2 regions of the Glaciimonas sp. PCH181 genome follow, and region 2 is predicted to be linked to the other one. Evidence: predicted binding sites of a transcription regulator. Region 2 holds the regulator's gene; the other holds the start of a gene.
The links. Region 2 encodes FNR, which switches genes on or off when oxygen is low (the NO sensors DNR and NnrR bind a similar motif). Its sites were predicted from a motif close to TTGATNNNNATCAA; they were not measured.

Region 1: the regulator FNR is predicted to act here: its motif matches at 4,440-4,453, upstream of C7W93_RS15630 (OmpW family protein).

The regions. Positions count from the first base shown of each region.
Region 1 covers NZ_PYFP01000002.1:552,593-563,200, forward strand. The annotation lists gene C7W93_RS15610 (hemerythrin domain-containing protein) at 190-726, shown strand; gene pdxH (pyridoxamine 5'-phosphate oxidase) at 723-1,385, shown strand; gene C7W93_RS15620 (cyclopropane-fatty-acyl-phospholipid synthase family protein) at 1,523-2,734, shown strand; gene msrA (peptide-methionine (S)-S-oxide reductase MsrA) at 2,857-3,387, opposite strand; gene C7W93_RS15630 (OmpW family protein) at 3,561-4,286, opposite strand; gene C7W93_RS15635 (L-threonylcarbamoyladenylate synthase) at 4,576-5,625, opposite strand; gene C7W93_RS15640 (5-(carboxyamino)imidazole ribonucleotide synthase) at 5,622-6,878, opposite strand; gene purE (5-(carboxyamino)imidazole ribonucleotide mutase) at 6,875-7,381, opposite strand; gene C7W93_RS15650 (phosphoribosylaminoimidazolesuccinocarboxamide synthase) at 7,384-8,280, opposite strand; gene fba (class II fructose-bisphosphate aldolase) at 8,404-9,468, opposite strand; gene pyk (pyruvate kinase) at 9,514-10,608, opposite strand, start outside.
Region 2 covers NZ_PYFP01000001.1:1,366,753-1,377,360, reverse strand. The annotation lists gene ccoS (cbb3-type cytochrome oxidase assembly protein CcoS) at 1-28, shown strand, start outside; gene ccoN (cytochrome-c oxidase, cbb3-type subunit I) at 174-1,601, shown strand; gene ccoO (cytochrome-c oxidase, cbb3-type subunit II) at 1,617-2,231, shown strand; gene C7W93_RS06230 (cbb3-type cytochrome c oxidase subunit 3) at 2,234-2,443, shown strand; gene ccoP (cytochrome-c oxidase, cbb3-type subunit III) at 2,436-3,413, shown strand; gene ccoG (cytochrome c oxidase accessory protein CcoG) at 3,466-4,863, shown strand; gene C7W93_RS06215 (FixH family protein) at 4,881-5,420, shown strand; gene C7W93_RS06210 (hypothetical protein) at 5,455-5,694, shown strand; gene fnr (fumarate/nitrate reduction transcriptional regulator Fnr) at 5,705-6,469, opposite strand; gene C7W93_RS06200 (universal stress protein) at 6,806-7,255, shown strand; gene C7W93_RS06195 (NAD(P)-dependent alcohol dehydrogenase) at 7,410-8,465, shown strand; gene C7W93_RS06190 (OmpW family protein) at 8,669-9,283, shown strand; gene C7W93_RS06185 (hypothetical protein) at 9,355-9,576, shown strand; gene C7W93_RS06180 (collagen-like triple helix repeat-containing protein) at 9,962-10,608, shown strand, end outside.

The DNA of each region.
Region 1 (10,608 bases), on a different contig from region 2:
AAGCATGCACCTAAATATCGCTATTTTACCTATACATTCTTACTGGCGTATTTCAGTTGCAATAGCGGAATGTTGGTTACTGGCATCAGGACTTGATCTACAGCATTTACGCGTTCGCAATAGTAGTGGTCTAATACGATTAGTTCGATCGAAAGACACTTTCATTGCAGACTTTTAGTCAGGATAACTATGGGTAACCCCCTTTTCGATACAGCCCCCGATTTCGGTCAGCCGATTGCCGTACTCAAGCATTGCCACGAGCGGATACGCAAACAACTTGCGACGCTGGAACGGTTACAATCGCATTTGCCAGAACACGGCGCAGATGACGAGGCGCAACAAGCAGTCGCAGGCGTTCTGCGTTATTTCAGCAAAGCTGCACCGCATCATCACGCAGATGAGGAACAAGATTTATTTCCGATGCTGACCGCGACCGCCAAAGACGAGGATGCCAAAGTCCTGCAACGCCTCGGTCCAGAAATTATGAGCGAACATCAACAAATGGATCAGCTCTGGCATAAGCTGGAGGGGCAATTAACGTCTCTGCAAACAGGCAATACGTCCGCTCTTTCCGGCCCAGATGTGGCGCTATTTTCCAGCCTGTATCTGGCGCATATGGAGAAAGAAGAAACCTGGATTGCACCGATGGCTAAACGTATTTTTAGTGCAGAACAAATGGCCCAACTGGGTTCGGCCATGCAACGCCGCAGAGGAATTTCAGCATGAGTATCGACACAGGTGACGGTCCATTATTAATTTCCGGTCTTCGGGTCGATTACAGCCACGCTAGTCTCTCCAAAGCGGACACGCTGGCCGATCCAATGGCACAATTTGGCAAATGGCTGCAGGAGGCAATTAGCGCGGAAGTACCAGAGCCGAACGCGATGAGTCTGGCCACCGTCAATGCCGCCGGGCGCCCCTCTTCACGCATTGTTCTGATTAAAAATTTCGATGCCACAGGCATTACCTGGTTCACCAATTACACCAGCCGCAAAGGCGAAGAACTGGCGCAGAATCCTTACGCTGCGCTGCTGTTTCATTGGGTCGAATTGCAGCGTGAAGTGCGGATAGAGGGCAAAGTCGAACGTATTTCGGACGCCGAAAACGATGCTTATTTTGCGACCCGTCCACTGCGCAGCCGTCTGGGCGCAATTGCCTCGGCACAGAGCCAACCCGTTGCTAATCGGGCGGTGCTTGAAGCCAACTTTGCGGAGGCAGAAAAGACGTTTGGAGAGCATCCGCCGCGTCCAAAAAATTGGGGCGGCTACAAGCTTGTTCCAGATACTGTAGAATTTTGGCAAGGTCGCAGGTCGCGCTTACACGACCGCATTTTGTATCAGTTGGACGCCGATGGCAATTGGCAACGACAGCGTTTGCAGCCGTAACAATGCATGCACCAGCAGACCGAACTTGATGAAAAAGACGGCAGCGAATCTCAGCAGAATCATCACTGAAAAACGCTTGCCGTCAGGCTTTCAAAAGCGCAATTCCGATTAATCGGATTATTTTTTGGAGAAAAATCATGTTCTGGGAAGCAAAACTGCAACACTGGGTTGATGACATTCGCAATCGCGCCGCATTACCTTTAAGGCTCGAATTATGGAACGGTCAGCGCTTTGATTTTAGTACCGCCGCAGCACCCGAAGTTATCGTCCGCATCCCCCACGCATCCTCCCTCTCTTATCTATTAACACCGTCCTTGTCGAACCTTGGCGAGGCCTATGTTGAGGGCAAGATCGAGGTCGAAGGCAAGCTCAAACAGATCATCTCCGTCGCCAATGCGCTAGCCGCAACGCACCTTAAGCCGGTCGGAAAATTCGGCCGGGTTGCCCGCACCATCCGACACAACAAAGCAAAAGACGCAGAAGCGATTCATTATCATTACGACGTTTCCAACCATTTTTATCAATTGTGGCTGGACCAGAATATGGTGTATTCGTGCGCTTATTTTGAGAATGGCGATGAAGATTTATACACGGCGCAGCTGAAAAAAATCGATCATATTCTGACCAAAATTCAACTCCAGCCAGGTCAGACATTGTTGGATATCGGCTGCGGCTGGGGTGCGCTGGTATTGCGTGCGGCACAAAAATTTGGCGCGAAATGTGTCGGCGTGACGCTCTCGGAAAATCAGTATGCGCTGGCAAAAGAACGCGTGGCAGAAGCCGGCCTGACGAACCAGATTGAAATCCGTTTACAAGACTATCGCGATGTCACCGGAAAATTTGATCGCATCACCAGCGTCGGTATGTTCGAGCATGTCGGCCTGAAGAATCTGCCGATGTATTTTTCGCGTATCCAATCGCTGCTGAATGACGATGGCGTCGCGATGAATCACGGGATTACAACAACCGATATCGATAACGGTGAATCGCCTTACGGCGGTGGTGAATTTATTGATAAATACGTGTTCCCACATGGCGAATTACCGCATATCGGCCTAGTTCTGAAGACTATGCAGGAAGGCGGCCTGGAAGTCATGGATGTGGAAAATTTACGCCGACATTATGCAAAGACTTGCAGCATTTGGGCCGACAATCTTGAGGCGCATTCAGATGAAGTCAGACGTGCATCGGATGATCGTCGCTTCCGCATCTGGCGTTTATATCTGGCGGGCAGCGCGTATGGTTTTGAGATGGACTGGATGTCGCTATATCAGGTGATTTGTCGCAAGGCTGGACGGAGTGCGGCAACGCTGCCGTGGTCGCGCAAATATATCTATGGTGAGACTTAATTAGTCCTACCGGTCACATGTAAAAAGGTCGCCCTCCGCGGCGACCTTTTTTATTGCAGGCTTACTTGATTTGCGCACTGATGCGGTTTACCACCCACTATCGCAGCAAACAATCACGTCGCTTAAGCCTTTATCTGATCCATAAATGTTTTGCGTAGCTTGGCGACTTTTGGGGCAACCACAAAAGCACAATAACCCTGCAAAGGATGTTGTCTGAAGTAATTCTGGTGATAATCCTCGGCCTTGTAATAGGTTTCAGCAGCAGACAATTCCGTGACAATCGGCGCATCCCAGACACAGGCCATTTCCGCCATCACATGTTTTGCAGTTTCTTTCTGCTCAGGCGACTGATAATAGATCACTGACCGATATTGGGTGCCGACGTCATTCCCTTGCCGGTTCAGCGTAGTCGGATCGTGAATGGTGAAAAATATCTCTAGCAATGCACGAAAACTGACTTTCTCGTTATCAAACGTAATCGCAACTACTTCTGCATGGCCGGTCGTACCGTCGCATACTTGCTCATAGGTCGGATTGACAATGTGGCCGCCGGTATAGCCTGATTCGACATGTTCGACGCCTTTGACTTCCTGATAGACCGCCTCCGTGCACCAGAAGCAGCCACCGCCGATAACTGCAGTTTCGATAGCCATATTATTTCCCTCATAGTTTCATCATTTATAGTGACTTTAACGCAATCCGTCTGGATTTGCCTACTTGAGGATTTGATTTCTCTTTGCTGCCTTTCCATAGTCGTAAAAAAACCTCGACATAATCGAGGTTTTTTTACGACCAGCCACAGTTCCGGCCAGACTTTTATGCCACTTTAGAACTTGTAACCAACCGACAAGAAACTAACAATCGGATCCAACGTCAGTTTGGTTGTGCTGTGTACTGGGCCAGCCGGTGTATTGGTGGTCAAGTCGGCTTTTGTCTTCAACGCAATATAAGAAACCGAGAAGCCAACCGACCAGTGCGCATCGAAGTTATAGCTTGCACCGGCACTGATCACTGGCGCGAACGAGCTGCTCAAATCGGCACTAGTTGTGAAAGCGGTTGTGCGTCCACCACTGATTTTGCCACTTAATGTTTGCTGGAAAGTATTATCCAACTTAACATCCGAGTACCAGACATAGGTAGCACCGGCGCCCAGGAAGGGACGGAACTGACTATTTTTATCGCCGAAGTAGTATTTAACAAGAAGCGCTGGACTCCATTGTTTAGCCGAGCCGATATGCAAGCCTTGCAAACTGCCTTCGCCATCCAGTTTAAATTTAGGCGGAATACCTGCGTCGCCAGATAATACCCAGTTGTCAGTAAAGAAATGACTGAATTGCAAACCTAACGTGTCTGCATTGCCAACGCTAGCGCCGGTATTTGGCACAGTTTGACCGCCAACGACCAGATTTTGACTCGAATCCTGCGGTGCCAGATGAAACCAGCCTATACCAACGATGTTATCGCCAGCTTGCTGCGCGATTGCTGGCATGGCAGCCATTGTCAGTAATGTTAAAGCGGCGACCTTCGGCAGCATGGCAAAATGTTTTTTCATATGTCTTCTCCAAGTATGGTGTTTAAAATGTAAGTACTACATTGGTGTTGGAGCATGCATCCCCACCCCTTTTTGGCGCCTGCCTCGCTAATCGCTATTGGCTGGAGGCGCTCTATTATTATTTATTTTCGCGTATGAAACTATAGTTTGATGTTGATATCAGGCAATTTGCATGTTTTTCTCAATCACTAAAAAGAACGTGCGTGCTATTCTTTTTTTACACTATGCCAGTTTTGCACCACTTTGACCATGCTTGACTAGCGTTGTGGTATTTTTGCCTCAAACAAACTTAAGGGCGCAAAAATGGTGTGAATATATCGGTTGAATCGTGCGCTGCGCGACGCAAACGATCATTGATTCCCTGCCACGCAATCTCTTGCGGCGGCGTTTCCACCACGATCAAATCAGCAGCAGCGTGATCCAGATCGCGCAACGCAGCGTAAAGATGATGGGCGTAGTCATGCGGCGTTCCTGGCATTGGGTAGTGCGCCAGCAACGGTGCGGCGTTCTGAGCAGACGCCGAATAAGAAATCAATGCTAACCGTTTCCCTGCCTGATGTAGCTGCGCCAACGTTGCAAACAAAAGCGCGGGTGCGACCTGCAATACTGGCGTACGCGGTGCGTAATGCGATTCCAGCGTACCGGAAGCACGGGGAGCGGCGGCGTCAGGGGCTTGTACAGTTTCGCCCAATACTGCGGCAATCTCCGCGGCGCTGATGTCGCCCGGACGCAATAACACCGGGCCATGCGTCGCCACCCGTGACAGATCGATGATAGTGGATTCAATCCCGACTTCGGCCTGACCGCCATCCAAAATATACGCAATCGGACTGTCAGGACCATCGCCAAACTCTTCGCGTACATGCTGCGCGCTGGTTGGGCTGACATGGCCAAACTTATTCGCAGACGGTCCGGCGACACCGCCCTTACCGCCTTTAAATGCGCGGAATAACGCTTGCGCCACCGGATGAGAGGGACAACGAATACCGATAGAATTCTGACCGCCCGAAAGCGCGCTGGAAACATGCGCCGCACGCGGCAAAATCAGCGTCAGCGGTCCCGGCCAAAATGCGGCAATCAATTGATGCGCCTGCGACGGAATCGCCTGCGCCCAATACTCAAGATCAGCCTCGGGCGCGATATGGACGATAACGGGATGATTGGATGGACGGCCTTTGGCGGCGTAAATACCCGCTACAGCAGCCGGATTTTCTGCATCCGCTCCCAAGCCATAAACCGTCTCGCTCGGAAACGCTACCAGCTCACCTGCTTCAAGTTTGCGCGCGGCCAGCGCAATGGCTTCCAGATCGATCAGCGGGGATGCAGACGAACCGTTCATGCCAAAGCAATACCAAGAATGCCGCAAGCGAGGGCGAGCTGCACCTGCGCTTCTGCCAGCGTAGGTGCGACAAAAGTGATGTGCCCCATTTTGCGGGCACGACGCGCTTCGGCTTTGCCGTACAAATGCAGCGCAGCACCGGGTAAAGCGGTGATCTGATCCCAGGCTGGTTCGCGCACTTGATCGCTATCATCAGGGAACCAGACATCGCCCAGAATATTCAGCATGACAGCAGGAGAATGCTGACGCGTATCGCCCAGCGGCATGCGCGCCATCGCCCGTACCTGCTGGGCAAACTGACTGGTAATACAAGCGTCGATCGTGTAATGCCCGCTATTGTGCGGACGTGGGGCCATTTCGTTGACCACTAGCGAACCATCCGCCAGCACAAAAAATTCGATGCACAGGACGCCGACATAGCCCAGTTGGCCGACGAGCGCCAGTGCAGCATCTTGTGCGCGTTTAGCCGCATCGGCGCCAACATTCGGTCCCGGTACAGTGGTCGTAAACAAAATACCGTCGCGGTGCACGTTTTCTGCTATCGGATACACGACGGCCGCACCGTCAGCACCACGCGCGACTAGTACCGATACTTCGTAAGCCAGCGGCAGCATTTTTTCAAGAATGCATTGCACACCGTTCATCTCGGCATACGCACTGCGCAATTCATCCAGCGTGCGCACGCGCGCCTGCCCTTTGCCGTCATATCCCAAACGCACGGTTTTCAATATACCGGGCAGTAAGTCCGCAGGCACGCTGTCGATATCGCTATCCGATGCGATGACTTTATAGGGCGCTGGAAAGACGTTGGATTGCGGACTGCATTGCGTGAAAAATTCTTTTTCGGCGACACGGTCTTGCGCAATGGAGACGCAAGCCGCTTTGGGCGCGATGAAAATACTGTCGGCCAAAAATGCCAGACTGTGGTGCGAGACATTTTCAAACTCGGTGGTAACAGCCACGCACAACGACGCCAACTCGGCTAAGGCGACTTCATCATCGTAGTCAGCCAGAACGTGCCGGTCAGCAACGTGCGATGCAGGGCAATCTTCTGCTGGCTCCAGCACAGCGACTTTATAGCCCATCGATTGCGCGGCATGCGCAAACATGCGGCCCAACTGACCGCCGCCCATCACGCCTAACCAGGTTGCTGGCGTTGTGGTGGGGACGAAGGCGGTCAATGAAGCGTCGTCAGCTATCACGACAGCGGCTGTTGCGGTTGTTGCGGATGTTACGTGTTGCGCGCTACTCATACAGGAGGTAATTTCATATCAAGTGCCATCTGGGTCTGTCTGGCGCGATACGCCAGCAGCTTTTCGGCCAACACATCATCGGTGCAAGCCAGCATCGCTATCGCCGACAATGCAGCGTTTGCCGCGCCCGCTTCGCCAATCGCATAGGTCGCAACCGGAATGCCTTTGGGCATCTGCACAATCGACAGCAACGAATCCTCGCCGCGCAAATACTTCGACGGCACCGGCACACCTAAAACAGGCACGATGGTTTTAGCAGCGATCATGCCGGGCAAATGGGCGGCACCGCCAGCACCGGCAATAATCGCCCGCAAACCGCGTTCACGGGCGGTCTCGGCATAAGCGAACATCTGATCAGGCATGCGATGCGCAGAAATGACCTGCGCTTCATGTTCCACACCGAATTCAACCAGTATGGCGACCGCGTGTTGCATCACATCCCAGTCAGAGGACGAGCCCATGACTACGCCGATCAGCGGTGTATTTTGTTGGCTTGCACGCATGATTAATCCTTCAGTTTCTCACCAGTCAGGCTTTCTAATGCTTCACGATACTTGGCACCGGTTTTCTCGATCACGTCGGCCGGTAACGTCGGTGCTGGGGCTGTTTTATCCCAGCTGGTAATCGTTTCCAGATAATCACGCACAAATTGCTTATCGAATGACGGCGGAGAAATACCAACGGCATAGCTTTCTGCGGGCCAGAAACGTGATGAATCGGCGGTCAATACTTCGTCCATCAAATGCAGCTTGCCATGCTGATCGAGGCCGAATTCAAACTTGGTGTCGGCAATGATAATGCCGCGTGTCGCTGCGTAATCGGCAGCGGTTTTGTATAACTGAATACTGATATCGCGAATGGTGGCGGAGAGCTCAGTGCCGATCCGGCGTTCCATGTCGTCGTAACTGATGTTCTCGTCGTGATGGCCCATTTCGGCTTTGGCCGCTGGTGTAAAAATCGGCTCATCGAGCTTGGCGGCTTGTTGCAAACCCACTGGCAACGTCACGCCACATACTGCGCCAGTCGCCTGATAATCTTTCCATCCCGAACCGATGATATAGCCGCGTACTACCGCCTCGACCATGATTGGCTCCAGACGTTTCGCAACCACCGCACGGCCACGGACCTGCTCGACTTCTTCTGGTGCAACCACGCTTTCCGGAGCAATCCCGGTCAGATGATTTGGCACAATAGCTGACAGCTTCTCAAACCAGAAATCACTCATCTGATTCAATACTTTGCCCTTGCCCGGAATCGGCTCATTCATAACGACATCGAACGCAGACAAACGGTCGGTGGTCAGTATCAGAATTTTGTCGGTGCCGACAGCATAGTTGTCGCGCACTTTGCCAGTACCCAGCAGCGGCAAAGAAGTAATAGAAGATTTGTAAAGACTAGTCATGGTGGTTCCAAAAGTAGAAGCCAGGCGGGGAGAAATTATCACCGCCTGGCCGTGTAGTGGGTTGCTGCGCACGCATAAAAGCTTGTTTAATCGCGATTAATTTAACCGCGATTTTGCAAGTTCTTATTGCACGATTTGCGCTAGTTCGCCTTTTTTGTATTTCTGTGCAATTTTTTCCAGCGACAATGGCTTGATCTTTGCTGCCTGACCTTCGCAACCAAACGCCAGAAAACGTGCTTTAACGACTGCCTTAGCAGCTTCGCGTGCTGGTTTCAGGTAATCGCGTGGATCAAACTTGCTTGGATTTTCCATCAAATAACGACGGATCGCGCCGGTCATTGCCAGACGAATATCGGTATCGATATTAATCTTGCGTACGCCGTGACGAATACCTTCTTGAATTTCTTCCACAGGCACGCCGTAGGTTTCTTTCATGTCGCCGCCAAATTCGCGGATTTCAGCCAGCAATTCTTGCGGTACGGATGACGAACCGTGCATCACCAGATGCGTGTTCGGGATACGTACATGAATTTCCTTGATCCGCTCAATCGCCAGAATATCACCAGTAGGCTTGCGTGAAAACTTGTACGCGCCGTGTGAAGTACCGATTGCAATTGCCAGTGCGTCGCATTGGGTTCTTTGTACGAAATCGGCGGCTTGCGCGACATCGGTCAGCAACTGTTCGCGGGTCATTTTGCCATCGGCACCGTGACCGTCTTCTTTGTCGCCCATCATGGTTTCCAACGAACCGAGCACGCCCAGTTCCGCTTCTACCGTGACACCAATCGCGTGGGAAAACTCCACCACCTTGCGCGATACTTCGATGTTGTATTCGTAGCTGGCGACCGTCTTGCCGTCTTCATTCAACGAACCGTCCATCATCACCGAGGTAAAGCCCGAACGAATCGCTGCCATACAAACCGCTGGGGTCTGGCCGTGATCCTGATGCATAACCACCGGAATGTGGGGATAGGCTTCGACTGCGGCTTCAATCAGATGACGCAAAAATGCTTCGCCAGCATATTTACGGGCACCCGCCGACGCTTGCATGATGACCGGCGCACCGACTTCATCGGCGGCTTCCATGATGGCCGTAACTTGCTCTAGATTGTTGACATTGAATGCCGGCAGGCCATAACTATTTTCAGCTGCATGGTCCAGCAGTTGGCGCATGGATACGAGAGGCATGTTGATACTCCAAAGGTAATAAAAATTGTGCTGTAGCCGGTGAAATCAATATTCACCAATCTTCATGATCTTGAACGCGTTGGTGCCGCCGATTTGCCCCATCGGCTCGCCCCAGGTCACAACGACTAAATCACCCGGCTGCACCACACCCTGCGCCACCAACAAATTCTGCGCGGCGCGCAACACAGCTTCGCGGTCGGTTGATTTGGCAAGTTCGAGTGAAGTAACGTTGCGATACAGCGCAGCCTTACGGCGCGTCTGCACGCTAGGGGTGATAGCAAAAATAGGGATATCGATATTGTGGCGGCTCATCCACAGGGCCGTCGAGCCGGATTCCGTCAGCGCCGCAATCGCCTTCACGCGCAAATGATGCGCGGTAAATAGCGCGCCATAAGCAATTGATTGGTCAATGCGGGTAAACGTCACATTCAGAAAATCTGCGTCGAGTTTGCAATCTTCCGACTTTTCAGCTTCCAAACAGATCGCGGCCATCGCTTCGACGGTCTCAACCGGATAACGACCGGACGCGGTTTCTGCCGAGGTCATGACAGCATCTGTACCATCCAGCACGGCATTTGCCACGTCGGATACTTCGGCCCGGGTCGGAACGGCGTTGACGATCATCGATTCCATCATCTGGGTCGCCGTAATCGTCAATTTATTCGATGCCCGCGCCATCTTGATCATGCGTTTTTGCAATGCTGGCACAGCCGCGTTGCCGACTTCTACCGCCAGATCGCCACGCGCGACCATGATGCCGTCGGACGCGTCCAGAATCGATTGCAAAACCGGAATCGCTTCAGCGCGTTCGATCTTGGCGATCATCATAGGTTTGTGATCGTAGGCTTCGCCAGCAACGTTTGCCAATTGCCGCGCCATTTCCATATCGGTGGCATTTTTTGGAAACGACACCGCGACATAATCCGCCTGAAAACTCATCGCAGTCTTGATGTCTTCCATGTCTTTCGACGTCAGCGCTGGCGCAGACAGGCCGCCGCCCTGACGGTTAATGCCTTTATTATTCGACAACTCGCCACCGACTTTAACGACGGTGTGTATTTCGTTACCGATAATGCGCTCTACCACCAACACAATCAGACCATCATTCAGCAATAAAACATCGGCGATCTTCAAGTCACG
Region 2 (10,608 bases):
AAATGTCAGACCGGATGGCGATGGATAAATAGTCCATCTGCATTAGTTCCCGCAGACTGCAATGACATCGTTCAATTACTGTCAATTGCGATGTAATTTGATTCACATCAAAGATGTTAAGTGCCCAAACTTTTACTCTCGCTCCGTCATCGTTGCAATTTCGGAGAACTCTTTTGGACACAGAACTGAACTATAACTACAAGGTCGTCAAGCAGTTCACGATCGCAACCGTGGTCTGGGGTGTGGTGGGCATGATGGTCGGTGTTTTTATTGCCGCACAACTTGCGTGGCCAGCACTTAATTTCGATATACCGTGGTTAAGTTACGGACGCTTGCGGCCTTTGCATACCAACGCTGTTATTTTTGCGTTTGGTGTATGTGGCTTGTTTGCGACTTCTTATTATGTCGTGCAGCGCACCTGTCAGGTACGGCTATTCTCGGACAAGTTGGCAGCTTTCACCTTTTGGGGCTGGCAAACGGTGTTGATCGCAGCGGTCATCACGTTACCGATGGGCCTGACGCGTGGCAAAGAATATGCAGAACTGGAATGGCCGATCACGATCCTGATCGCCATCGTCTGGATCGCTTACGCAATCGTATTTTTCGGCACGCTGATCAAGCGCAAAGTGAAGCATATCTATGTGGCGAACTGGTTTTTTGGCGCTTACATTATTGCCGTAACGTTGCTGCACGTGGTCAACGGTGCCAGCATGCCTGCATCGATGTGGAAGTCGTACTCTGCCTATGCCGGTGTGCAAGACGCCATGATCCAGTGGTGGTATGGACACAATGCGGTCGGCTTTATTCTGACTGCGGGCTATCTCGGCATGGTGTATTACTTCATTCCCAAGCAAGCAGAACGCCCTGTGTATTCGTATCGCCTATCTATCGTGCATTTCTGGGCGCTGATTTTTACGTATATGTGGGCCGGACCCCATCATCTGCATTACACCGCCTTGCCTGACTGGACCCAATCGCTAGGCATGGTGTTTTCTCTGATCCTGTTGGCGCCATCCTGGGGCGGCATGATTAACGGGATGATGACGCTGTCTGGCGCATGGCATAAATTGCGTTCTGACCCGATTCTCAAATTTTTGATCGTATCGTTATCGTTCTATGGAATGGCCACTTTTGAAGGCCCGATGATGGCCATCAAGACCGTCAATTCGCTGTCGCATTACACAGATTGGGGCATCGCGCATGTCCACTCCGGGGCGCTCGGCTGGGTCGGATTCATTACTATGGGTTCAATTTATTACTTGATTCCGCGCTTGTCTGGAAAACGCGAAATGTGGAGCATGCGTCTGGTTGAGACCCATTTTTGGGTCGCGACGATTGGCATTGTGCTGTACATCGCCTCGATGTGGATCGCCGGGGTGATGCAGGGATTGATGTGGCGCGCCGTTAATGCCGACGGCACGCTGACGTACTCGTTTGTTGAAGGCGTGAAGGCAACTTTTCCTTACTACGTGATCCGGTTTAGCGGCGGTCTGCTATACCTCTCGGGCATGTTGATGATGGCTTACAACACCTTCATGACCATGCGCGACGGGGTCGCTGTCGAGGGACGAATTCCATCTCTCTTACCTTTAGCCGCTTGATATAAGGAGTCAACAATGAAATTTTCCCATGCATGGATCGAAAAGAATCCATGGCTCCTGATTGCGCTGGTGGTACTGGTCGTCAGCGTCGGTGGTCTGGTCGAAATTGTGCCGCTGTTTTTCCAGCGTTCGACCACCGAGCCGATTACCGGACTAAAACCGTACTCTCCGCTAAGACTTGTCGGGCGTGACATTTATCTGCGTGAGGGCTGCTATGGATGTCATTCGCAAATGATCCGTCCGTTCCGCGCCGAGACTGAGCGCTATGGCCATTATTCGGTGGCAGGTGAATTTGTGTATGACCATCCGTTTCAGTGGGGATCGAAGCGGACCGGGCCAGATCTGGCGCGGGTGGGTGGGCGGTATAGCGATGAATGGCATCGCACGCATTTGAATAATCCGCGTGACGTGGTGCCTGAATCGAATATGCCGGGCTATCCGTGGCTGGCGACGACACCGTTGGTTCCCGATGATGTGGTCGCGAAAATGCATGCGTTGAAGCGGCTCGGCGTGCCGTATTCGGAAGCGGAAATCACGCTGGCCCCGGGTACGCTAGAAGGCAAAACCGAGCAGGATGCGTTGATCGCTTTTCTGCAAGGATTAGGAATATTGATCAAGGCGAGGAACTGATCATGGCTATCGAGAATATTTTTTCTAACGCCAGCATCGTGATGACGGTTATTAGTCTGGCCACATTTTTAGGCATTCTCGGCTGGACGTATTGCGTTAAAAGCAGCAGCGATTTTGATGCTATTGCGCGCTTGCCGTTTGATGATGATGACTATGAAGGCGTCACGCTGAAAGATCAGACAGCGCCGCAAACGGAGGATCGTCATGGCTGATTTTACCAGTGGATTCTGGAGTATTTACATTACCGTATTGACGTTGCTCAGCATTTTTGGATGCGGTTTATTACTATGGTCGCAGTCACGTCACAAGGTCGTTTTGCCAGTTGATCCATTAGCAGCAACATCGATTACCTTGGATGCGCCAGCGTCAGCCGTTGCGCAAGTAGGCACCACCGGGCACGTCTGGGATGGCGATCTGACTGAGCTGAATACGCCCATGCCGCGTTGGTGGATGTGGTTGTTTTATATCACCATCGTGTTCGGTTTGGTGTATCTGGTGTTGTATCCGGGGCTGGGAAGTTACGCCGGAAAACTGGGTTGGAAATCGACTGGCGCGTATCAGGATGAGTTGAAAAAAGCGGACGCGCAATATGGGCCTTTGTTCGACAAGTATTTGCAGCAGGATATCAAGATCGTCGCTGCCGATCCTCAGGCACATGCGATCGGAGAACGTTTATTTCTGACGTATTGTGCGCAGTGTCACGGCTCGGATGCACGCGGCAGCAAAGGGTTTCCCAATCTGACGGACAAGGATTGGCTGTATGGCGGCGCACCGGACATCATCCAGACTACGATTCTGTATGGGCGTCATGGTCAGATGCCATCGATGGCGGCAGCGCTGGGTACTGACAAAGATGTAGAAAACGTTGCGCACTATGTATTAAGTCTGTCGGGGTCCACTGCAGACCCGATCAAGGTCATATTCGGTAAAGCAAAATTTGGATCTTGCGCCGGATGTCATGGTCCGGGCGGAGTGGGTAATCAGGCGCTGGGAGCACCGAATTTGACCGACAAAATATGGCTATATGGCGGCGGTGTGGAAACCATTATGGAAACGATCAATAAAGGGCGTAACAACACGATGCCCGCATTTAAAGACTTTTTGGGTGAAGCCAAAGTCCACGTGCTGGCCGCCTATGTATGGAGCTTGTCGAATGAAAAATCAAATCTCTATGAACAATGATCGTGCTGCTTTTGGACTTTGCCGCCAATTTTTAACGTCAGTGTGATCTGCCATGAATAATCTCGCGCCGCCTGAGGCAGTGATCAAGATGTACGCCGCACGCGAGGAAATTTATCCGCGTGAAGCAAAGGGCCGCTATGCGACCTGGCGCTGGATATGCGTGTGGCTGACGCAACTGGTGTTCTATGGCTTGCCATGGTTGCAGTGGAATGGACGGCAGGCGGTGCTGTTTGATCTGGGCGCACGCAAATTCTATATTTTCGGCGTTGTGTTGTGGCCGCAGGATTTTATCTATCTGGCGGCGCTGTTGATTATCTGCGCCTATGCACTGTTTTTGGTGACGGCGATTGCTGGGCGCGTATGGTGCGGATTTGCTTGTCCGCAAACGGTCTATACGGAAATATTTCTGTGGGTCGAACGGAAAATAGAGGGGACGCGTAGCGCACGGATGCGGTTGAATAAACAGCCTTGGTCGGTCGCAAGAGTGATTAAAAAATCTGCAAAACATAGTGTCTGGGGCCTAGTTGCACTCTGGACCGGCTTCACCTTCGTTGGGTACTTTACGCCTGTGCACGCGTTGATGGCGGAGGTCAGCAGCATGGGGCTTGGCCCCTGGGAATCGTTTTGGATTTTGTTTTACGCGTTTGCAACCTATGGCAACGCGGGATGGATGCGCGAGCAAGTCTGCAAATATATGTGTCCGTATGCGCGTTTTCAGAGTTCCATGTTCGATCAGGATACGCTGATTGTTACCTATGACAAGACACGCGGGGAGCCGCGTGGTGCACGGGGCAGGGTAACAGCAGGTGCGCAGTCTTTGGGGGCATGCATTGATTGTTCGATGTGCGTGCAGGTTTGCCCGACTGGTATTGATATCCGGCAGGGCTTGCAATATGAATGCATCGGATGCGCTGCCTGCGTCGATGCCTGTAATCTGGTTATGACGAAGATCGACGCACCGCCGGGATTAATCCGCTATGCGACCGAGCATGCAATCACTCAGCGACTGTCACCTAAACAGATACGTCAGCGCGTATTGCGCCCACGCGTCCTGATTTATATCGGCTTACTTTTCCTGATCGTCTCGGCTTTTTCTGGTGCGTTGATTACGCGCACACCGTTGAAGCTAGATGTCATTCGGGACCGGGGCGCAATGGGACGGGAAGTCGAGGATGGCATGATCGAGAACGTGTATCGGCTGCAAGTCATGAACACAGCCGAAACCGCGCATCGCTACAAAATTGCGGTATCGGGCATGCCGACGATCTCGATGGCTTCTCCGGATGAGGTCAATTTGGACGGGGCTAGTTCCCGTGCGGTGCCGGTACGGGTACGTGTCGATCCTAAAAGTGGGAAAGCGGGATCGAACAAAATCTTCTTCACACTGACGGCGCTGGACGATGCGGGATTGCAGGTGAAAGAAAATGCCGTATTTTTCGTGCCCAAATAAATTTAAAGGAGAAGTGCATGTTGTCTTCATCGCCCTCAATTGCGCAAGTCAGCACTAAAAGGCCGTGGTATAAGCAAGCTTGGCCGTGGCTGCTCATGCTGGGGCCGGGCATCGTCGTAATGGCGGCCACGTATACCGGCTGGCTGGCATTCTCGCGGCAAGATGCGATGGTCGTGGATGATTACTATAAACAGGGTTTAGCCATCAATCAGGATTTGCGTCGCGACAGTATCGCTACCGGGCTGGGGCTGAAGCTGGATGCCCGTTACGATCCTTCAGCGGGTAAATTAAGCGGTTCTGTTTTGGGATTTGGCGGACCAGTGCCCGGAAAAATATTAATCCATCTTGCCCATCCCACCCAGCCTGAAAAAGATATCAAACTGGTCGCGCAACTAGATCCGAATGGCAGTTTTACGATTGCTTTGCCGATGCTGGAAAGAGCGCAATGGCAAGTACTAGTCGAAAGTGATCGACGCGACTGGCGCTTGACCGGATTGTGGAAATGGCCGCAGCAGATGCTTGGTCTGCATGCCGATTTATCGCCAGCCGACAGATAGTGAAATGGACCGGTAGAGAAACGAGGGCAGGATCATGTTGCGATTAGCGATGAACATTGTTTGGCCATCTTTTCTAGTGGCCGCAGTTGCCGAAGGTTGTTTTTTTGCGTTGTTTGATCCGCAGGAGTTACTCCGCCTTGGCGGCCTGCAAGTATTGCCGCCGATAGCGGGCTACACCATCGGCTTCTTCTTTTTCTGGTTATTTTGTTCGCTGGCAAGCCTGTTGACGCAATACTTGCTGAAAGTGTCCGGCGAAGGCTATCCCTCGGCTTGATATGGCAGCTTTACATCGGATTGCAGCTTTCGGTGCCTGCTGCCAGCGCCTTTAATAATGCCGGGTCGAGTAGTTGGATTTCCCGCTTATCGACTTTCAGCAAGCCTTGTTTCTTGAAGCGTGTCACCAACCGGCTAATACTTTCGATGGTTAGTCCAAGATAGTTGCCGATGTCTTCGCGCGACATCCGCAATTGGAAGCGTGTAGAAGAATAACCGCGTGCAGCATAGCGTGATGACAGATTAATCAAGAACGCGGCAAAGCGTTGTTCGGCGCGCATATTTCCCAGCAACAGCATGACATTCTGCTCTCGCGTGATTTCTTGTCCCATGATTCGGTGAAAGTGCCGCAGCAACATGGGAATGTGACCGAACAGTTCTTCCAGCCGCGAAAATGGGATTTCGCACACTTCACTATCCTCAAGCGCCACTGCATCGCATTGATGGCGGTCCGCGCTGATCGCATCCATGCCCAGCAATTCGCCAGTCATCTGGAAACCGGTAACTTGTTGCTCGCCGCTTGGATTGAGCTGATAGGTTTTGAAATGCCCGATGCGGATGGCGTAAAGATTTTTGAACGGGTCATCCATCCGGTACAGACTTTCGTCGCGCAACAGACGACGACGGCGTCCGACGATCTGATCCAGGCGGTTGATATCCGCATCGTCCAGACCCATAGGCAGACACAAATGGTGCAGGCTGCAACCAGCGCAACTCGCTTTTAAAGCACCGATATTCAAAGTGGCCGATGTGGTGAAGGAAAGGGGCTGACTCATAGCGAATTCATAGCGAACTTTTGGTTAATTTATAGCGATAAATGTTGATTATGCAACTGTAAACGCTGCTTAAGATGACTGTACTCTAAAATTGTTAACACATCCTTACAGCACGCCAATCGCTTAAAAATGTGCTCCTGACTGTCTCATTTCTGGCACCCTTCGTAACGTTTGCGTGAGGTGGTTGACCGTGTGCTGTTGCCAATCCGGTGCTGAAAATGGCGAATACCCGCTAGTTTTATCTATCCTATCGTTCTGCATTTGATCCACGTCAAAAATTGCTCAGAAGAACAGGCATAGGATCGTTTCATTCATCACTTTCCTCTACCTAAAATCATGTTCAAGACAATATTGTTGGCGACAGACGGCTCCGATCTGTCTACGAAGGCTGTTCAGGCCGCTATTAAGTTTGCCAAAAGCAATGGCAGCAAAATAGTAGGTTTGTCAGTCGCCGAAATCTATTCTTATTTCCCGGTCACGATGCTGGGCGGGACCGAAGATCTGCGTTTGTTGAAAGAGGCTGTCGAGCAGTCCGCCAAAGAGAACGTCCAGCAAATCGCTGACTCGGCACGCGAGGCAGGCATTGTCTGCGAAGTCTATACGCCAGCAGGTTGGTGCGCGCAGGAGATTGTAAAAAGTGCGGAACAACATCACTGCGACGTGATTTTTATGGCGTCGCACGGTAGAAAAGGCGTCAACAAATTGATGTTAGGTAGCGAGACGCAAAAAGTGCTGGCGTACTCCGGCATACCCGTCATCGTGTATAAGGCCGCTGCAGGGGACTGAAGTATCGCCCCATAAATTGTGAAAATTAGTCCGATAGACATTAATGCTGATAACAGTTTTTGTTGCCAATACCGTGCGGATGACCGCAAAGATATGCTGAAGGAAAATACGGTCAGACGCGTTTTTAATCATCCGGATTTGTAGGAGAGTAGCGATGCGCACCATGAAAGCAGCAGTATTTATCCGCCCCGGGAAAATCGCGTTAGAGCAAAAGCCGATACCGGTTGCTGGTCCTGGCGAGGCATTAATCAAAATTACGACGACAACGATTTGTGGCACCGATGTGCACATTCTGAAGGGCGAATATCCCGTTGCGGAGGGCCGCACGATTGGGCATGAGCCGGTGGGCGTGATTGAAGAATTGGGAGCAGGGGTCATTGGGTATACCGTGGGTCAACGCGTGATCGTCGGCGCAATAACGCCGTGCGGTCAATGTCATCCATGTCTGGATGGGCACGCATCGCAGTGTGGTGGCAAAGCGGCCGGTGGCTGGCGGTTTGGCAACACCATTGATGGTTCTCAGGCGGAATACTTGTTGGTGCCGAACGCGATGTCGAATCTTGAGCCGATACCGGATGGGCTCACAGATGAACAAGTATTGATGTGTCCTGACATTATGAGTACAGGCTTTGGCGGCGCGGAAAGTGGCGAAATAAAGATCGGCGACACGGTCGTTATTTTTGCGCAGGGGCCGATTGGTTTATGTGCAACAGCAGGCGCGAAATTAAAGGGTGCCAGTCTGATTATTGCGGTTGATGGCTTGAGTACGCGTCTTGAAGTAGCAAAGAAATTGGGCGCCGATGTGACTATTGATTACACCAAGACCGATCCGATCTCCGAGATTATGCGCTTGACCAATGGGCGCGGCGTCGATGTCGCGATTGAAGCATTGGGCACGCAACAAACGTTTGAGAGTTGTTTGCGCGTACTAAAACCGGGTGGCACGCTTTCCAGTCTTGGTGTTTACTCCGGCAAGATTTCTATATCGATGGATATTTTTGCCGCTGGATTGGGCGATTACAAAATCATCACTACCTTGTGTCCCGGTGGCAAAGAACGCATGCGCAGATTGATGAACGTGGTTGCATCTGGCCGAGTCGATTTGCAATCCATGGTGACGCATCGATTTAAACTCGATCAGATTGAAGAGGCCTATGCGCTGTTCGCCAATCAGCGTGAAGGTGTGTTGAAAATTGCGATTACACCGTAATGCCAACAACAGATTGCGCTGCCGAAAATGCTCAGGATCGACATATAGCGTGGCGCATGTGCTGCAATATCTGCCGCTGAAATATGCGTCGTGAATGTCAAAACAACTTTAAAATAATGCTATGACGCTGAATTGATTTACATCAACTCGCATGTATCTGCTTCCCCGTATTGTGCTTTCACGCATTAATTAACGGGGAAAAAATGAAAAAAAATATTTTATCGGCAGCAGTCTTATTGAGTTTGAGCATATGCGGCGCGAATGTCTCCGCGCAAGAAAGCCCTTGGCAGATAAGGGTGCGTGCTGATTATCTGAATCCTGCTAATAAGTCGGATGCCATCGGTGGTGTCGGCGCATCGGATCGCTTGCACGTCAATTCCAAGATGATTCCGGATGTGGATATTTCTTACTTCTTTACGCCAAACTGGGCCACCGAATTAGTCCTGACGTATCCCCAAAAGCAGGACGTCTCCTTAGATGGAAAAAATATCGGTAGCTTCAAACACCTGCCGCCGACTTTGACGCTGCAATACCACTTCCTGCCGCAAGCGCAGTTCAGTCCTTATCTTGGCGCCGGGCTGAATTACACCCGCATTTCTAGTGTTGACTTGCTCAACGGTGCTGGCAGCCTGAGTAAAAATAGCTGGGGTCTGGCGTTACAGGCAGGCGTTGACTATAAGCTCGATCAACACTGGTCATTGAATCTGGATGTTAAAAAATTACAGATTCAGAGCGATGTGTATGCCGCCGGTCAAAAAATCAGCGCGGTCCAGATCGATCCGTGGCTGATCGGGTTCGGCGTGGGTTATCGTTTTTAATAGTCCCGTTATATATACGCATGCACGGGTGTTGTCGTTTACGAAAGAGAGCGGTCAGCTCTGATAAGTCTATGCATAAAGCAGCGGAAATATGTGTGGTCATGCTGGGAGATCCGATGAACGGTTACGCGCTCTTTGGACCTTTTGATTCTTATGATCGGGCGGAGGAGTGGATCGATGCGGCTGATGTGCCAGTCAGCAGTTGGTGGATCATGCCGTTGAGAATGCCTGTGATGGCCGAGCTGATGGGGTTTGCAGACTCGCCCATTATCAGGTCTTTGACGTCGCGCTAATCGCAGCAATGGCACAAGTGCGTTGTATCTGTCTGATGACTTTTATCGTTTATGCGAGAGGTCTGGGTGCGATTCTTATTGGCGAAAAATTAAATCGTATCGGCATGGCGAACGAAAGCGATAGTCAGTTTTTTGGGGTGGGATGTTCCCGCATGTTACGTAACATCGAACGCGAAAATAGCCCAAAACCCAAAATCTAAAAAATATCATTTTTTGTGCTGGTAAGTCGCTTAGTTGTTGATTTTAAAGGAAATTATATTAATTTTTAAAGATTTTGAAGGAGTGGGTAGGCTACTATTTTTGTGGAATTGCTCTCTGGTATGTTCTTTGCATTAAGGAACCCAAAGCAGATTTTTATCTGCGTTATCCACAAGGGAGAAGTACCATGAAAGCAACACAAAAAAGAACTCTGGTCGCAGTGTCATTACTATTCGCTGCAATGTTAACGGGATGTGCTGGAGGCGGCTCTCTAGGCTATGGCAGCGGAAGCGGCGGCACAGGAGCAGGTACTGATGGTGGTACCGGTGGTGGCACGGGCGGCGGTACTGGTGGAACTGATGGCGGCGGCACCGGTGGCGGTACTGGCGGGGGAACAGGTGGTGGTACCGGCGGTGGCACTGGTGGTGGAACGGGCGGGGGAACAGGTGGTGGCACTGGTGGTGGCACTGGTGGCGGTACAGGCGGCAGCGTACCAACATCTAACTTGGTATCGAATACTGGTTCGGTCGTGACGAGCGTCGGTACTGCGGTGCAGGGGATCGGTACTACGTTGACTAGTCAGCTGCCATTGCCGACAGATGCAAAAACCGGCTTGAACGGTGTTGTGACGAATGCCGGCGGCATTCTGACAACGTTGGGCGCGGGCGTGACGGGTGGCCTGGGTCAAATCGGGACTTCTCAAAATCCGATCGGCACAACGGTCGGCAGCGTTGGCGGTGTCGTCGGCAAAGTTGGTGACACGGTACAAAGCGCAGGCCAATTGGTGACCGGTTTGGGCACTGGTCAACTGGCTGCATTAGCGCCGTTGACAAC